DNA from 2 places in the Faecalimicrobium sp. JNUCC 81 genome. Region 1 is predicted to be linked to the other one. Evidence: riboswitches for the same ligand, from Rfam matches in the RefSeq annotation. Region 1 holds a riboswitch; the other holds the start of a gene.
What was found. Region 1 has a riboswitch for glycine ahead of gcvT (glycine cleavage system aminomethyltransferase GcvT). Riboswitches for the same ligand answer to the same signal wherever they lie in the genome.
Positions count from the first base shown of each region.

Region 2: it holds a riboswitch for glycine, as region 1 does, so the genes downstream of both, JNUCC81_RS14025 (GrdX family protein) here and gcvT (glycine cleavage system aminomethyltransferase GcvT) in region 1, are expected to answer to the same signal.

Region 1 is NZ_CM132203.1:1,896,345-1,898,544, forward strand. Features, by position in the region: gene gcvPA (aminomethyl-transferring glycine dehydrogenase subunit GcvPA) at 1-249, opposite strand, end outside; gene gcvT (glycine cleavage system aminomethyltransferase GcvT) at 304-1,416, opposite strand; glycine riboswitch at 1,582-1,686, opposite strand; gene msrA (peptide-methionine (S)-S-oxide reductase MsrA) at 1,769-2,200, opposite strand, start outside.
Region 2 is NZ_CM132203.1:2,796,309-2,798,508, reverse strand. Features, by position in the region: gene JNUCC81_RS14030 (M3 family oligoendopeptidase) at 1-1,001, shown strand, start outside; glycine riboswitch at 1,149-1,255, shown strand; gene JNUCC81_RS14025 (GrdX family protein) at 1,357-1,719, shown strand; gene trxB (thioredoxin-disulfide reductase) at 1,867-2,200, shown strand, end outside.

The DNA of each region.
Region 1 (2,200 bases):
TGGTATATAATGGTCATATGCACCAGCTCCTAAAAAACAAGTCATCTCCTCTGTTGTTATATTTTCTTTAGATAAAGTTTTTAGTTTTTTAATTATTTCCATCTCACTCTTTGAATTTTCTAAGTGTAATTTTCTATTTAGTTTTAATTCATCTGGTATATCATCAAATAAGTTGTCTATAGATTTTACCCCTATCTCATTTAGCATTTTTGATTTGTCATCTTCTGTAAGTGGTATATATTTAAACATAATTTACCCCCATAATAATTTTAATATCAATTTAAATAATCTTAATACTTCTCTTTATGCATGAGTTAATGTTGGTTTAATATAAAATTTTTTATTTATAATTTTTGCTTTTGCTTTCTTATTTCTAATTATTATATTTATTTCTTTTCCTATTTCAGCGTAATTAAAATCTATAAGAGCTAATCCTATACATTTATTTAAGGTTGGTGATTTATATCCAGTTGTAACATATCCTATTATTTTATCTTCAATACTAACTTCATAACCATGTCTTGCTATGTTTTTTCCTATTATTTCAAAACCTACAAGCTTTCTTTCTAATCCATTTTCTTTTTGTTTTGCTAATTCTTCTTTTCCTATAAAATTATCTTTATTTAATTTAACAAAAAATGAAAGTCCTGCTTCAATCGGTGTAATTTTATCACTTAATTCATTTCCGTAAAGAGGTAAGCATGCTTCAAATCTTAGAGTATCTCTACATCCAAGTCCACAAGGTTTTATGTTATTTTTTTCACCTATTTCTAATAGTTTTACCCAAACGCTTTCTACATCTTCATTTTTACAATATATTTCAAACCCATCTTCCCCTGTGTATCCAGTTCTTGATATTAAAGCATTAACTCCATTAACATTTATATTATTTCTAAAGTGAAATGGTTTAATTTCGTCTAAGTTTTCATTACATATTTCTTGAAGTATTTCTTGAGATAAAGGTCCTTGAATTGCAATTTCTGAAACTTTATTAGATATGTTTATAATGTCTACATTGTAACATTTTTTGTTATCGTTCATCCAATTAAAATCTTTTTCTATATTACTTGCATTTATAACTAAATAATAGTAATTTTCATTAAATTTATAAACTAATAAATCGTCAACTACTCCTCCATGAGGATAACACATAAAGGTATACATGGCTTGATTATTTTCTAATTTACAAACATCATTTGTTACTAAATTTTGAATATATTCTTTTGCATCCTCTCCTTTAATTTCAACTTCTCCCATGTGTGACACATCAAATATACCTGAATGGTTTCTTACAGCTTCATGTTCTTTTTTTAATCCTTCATATTCTATTGGCATAAACCATCCTGCAAAATCTACCATCTTTGCCCCTAAAGATTCATGCTGACCTGCTAAATGCGTTTTCTTTAAATTTTCCATACTTTAAATCTCCCTTTAAAATATAAATTACTTCAACATAAAAAAGGATATAGGTATATTAAGTAATATTCCTATATCCTCTGTTTCTTGTACCTGAAAGTTTTAATACTCGGTATTATTGCTTCTTCGGTGCCTTATATTTAATATAAGGTCTTTCCAGAGATCCATCGGTTAACGATATCTTTGCCTGAAAGTTTCTTTGAAAAATTGGAAGTTTTCCAAATTGCTTCTTCGGCTCTTTAATCAAAAAGTATCTCTCGTTAACGTCACTTGGCAAGTATTTTATTTTATATTTCAATTGTAGTAGTATGCTTTACTAGTGTCAACAAATATAAATAGTTATTTTTGATTTTTATATTTTATCTAAATAATCTCCATATCCTTCTTCATCCATTTTATCTAGAGGAATGAATTTAAGTGATGCAGAGTTTATACAGTATCTAAGACCACCTAATTCTTTTGGTCCATCATCAAATACATGACCTAAATGAGAATCCGATTTATTACTTCTTACCTCTACCCTATACATTCCGTGAGAAAAATCAAATTTTTCATCTATAAATTTATCATCAACAGGTTTTGAAAAACTTGGCCATCCACAACCCGAATCGAATTTATCTTTAGATGAAAATAGCACTTCTCCGCTTATAATATCTACATATATTCCTTTTTCATTATTATCATAGTACTCATTTTGAAATGGTGGTTCTGTTTTATCATTTTGTGTTACTTCAAATTGGATAGGAGTTAAAATTTTTTTTAAATCATTCTTATTATATTTACT
Region 2 (2,200 bases), 900 kb from region 1:
TGGTAAAAAACTTTAGAAAACAAGTTTCAGAATATATAGTTCCAGTTGCTAGTGATTTGTATAAAAGACAAGCCAATAGATTAAATATAGAAAAGTTAACATATGTTGATGAAAACTTTGAATTCTTAAGTGGAAATGCAACACCTAAAGGAAGTTCAGAATATATTATTGAAAATGGTAAAAAGATGTATTCTGAGTTATCTAAAGAAACAAAAGAATTTTTTGATTTTATGTTAGAAAATGAGCTTATGGATTTAGTAACTAAGAAATCTAAGGCAGCAGGTGGATATTGTACATATATACCAGATTATAAAGCACCATTTATATTTTCAAACTTTAATCAAACTGCGGATGATATAGATGTATTAACACATGAAGCGGGACATGCATTCCAGCTATATATGTCAACTTGGATAGATATGCCTGAAATAAATTTCCCAACCTATGAAAGTTGTGAAATTCATTCTATGAGTATGGAGTTTATAACATGGCCGTGGATGGAACTTTTCTTTAAAGAAGATACGAAAAAGTATAAATTTACTCATTTATCAGCCGCTATTAAATTTATACCATATGGAATAGTAGTAGATGAATTCCAGCACTATATTTATGAAAATCCAAATATGACTAAGGAAGAAAGAAAAAAAACTTGGAGAATGTTAGAAAAGAAATATCTTCCTCATAAAGACTATGAAGGATGTAAGTTTTTAGAAAATGGTGGATGGTGGTTTAAACAAGGCCATATATTTAAAAATCCTTTTTATTATATAGACTACACATTAGCTCAAATTTGCTCTTTACAGTTCTGGAAGAAAATGAGTGAAGATAAAGATAAAGGATGGCAAGACTACTTAGATATATGCAAGGTAGGTGGAACTAAATCATTCTTAGAAATTGTTGATATAGGAAATTTAAAATCTCCATTTGAAGATGGATGTGTTGAAAGTGTTATATTAAGTATTAAAAAATGGTTAGAAGAAGTAGATGATAGTAAGTTATAAAATAACTTTTGTCAACTTTAAAATATAGATTTAAAAATCATATAATTTTTTTAAAAAAATATGTTGAAAATCAAATAGAAAGATTATATACTTAGCTTAGATAGTATAGATATTATTAATAAAGAAAATAGAAAATTAAATATCCGAATGAAGGACATGGGAGACAACTTTTAAAGTGACCGAAGGGACAAACTTAATTTATTAACCCAATAAAATTAAGTGAAATTCTCAGGTGAAAATACTGTGTCTAGACGGAACTCTGAAGATTATATTAACAGAGAAAACGAATTGGGAATTTGTTTTCTCTGTTTTTTGTTGTAAAATAAATACGAAATATTGAAAGCGAGAGGGAGACATGGTAATAATAACTAATAACCCAATTGTTAAACAAGAGATTAAAGATAAAGAAATTTTACAAAAAGATATTACCTATATAGGAATACTAAAAGAATGCAGAGATTTAATACATAAGGGATATAAACTTTTATCTCATCCACTTTATGGAAGTGTAAAACCTAATGAAACACCATATCGAAGTATCATTATGAAAAAAGGAAAAAATCTAGATACAAATTCACTAATGTTAATAGAAGAAGCAATTTTGACTTCAAGTAAATTTCAAAACAATAAAAATACTCCAAATTGGACAGAAAAAGTTATAGATGATTTTAGAGTTATAGACTTTGATATCCTAAACAATACCTTACAAAGAATTTAATATATAAGTTACATATCATATTATTTTTAATAAACAGTATAGTATTATATAAAATAATATTGACAGACAAAGAGATATTCCTAAAGGTATTTTTTTAGCAAGTCCATTGTTTAAATGCAGTTTTTTAATATAAAAGGGGGTAGTTAAATGGAAAATTTATATGACTTAATTATAATAGGTTCAGGTCCAGCAGGTCTTTCTTCGGGTCTGTATGGAGCTAGAGCAAAGCTTAAGACACTTATAATAGAAAAATCAAAAACAGGTGGACAAATAGTTACAACACATGATGTAGCAAACTATCCAGGATCTATAGAAGATGCAAGTGGGCCAAAGTTAATAGCTAGAATGGTTGAACAATGCAAAAGCTTTGGGGCTGAAATGGTTAAAGACAATATAATTGAGGCTAGTATAGATGGAAAAATAAAAGTAGTAAAAGGTGAAAAAGGAGAATACAAAGGAAAAGCTCTTATAATAGCAACTG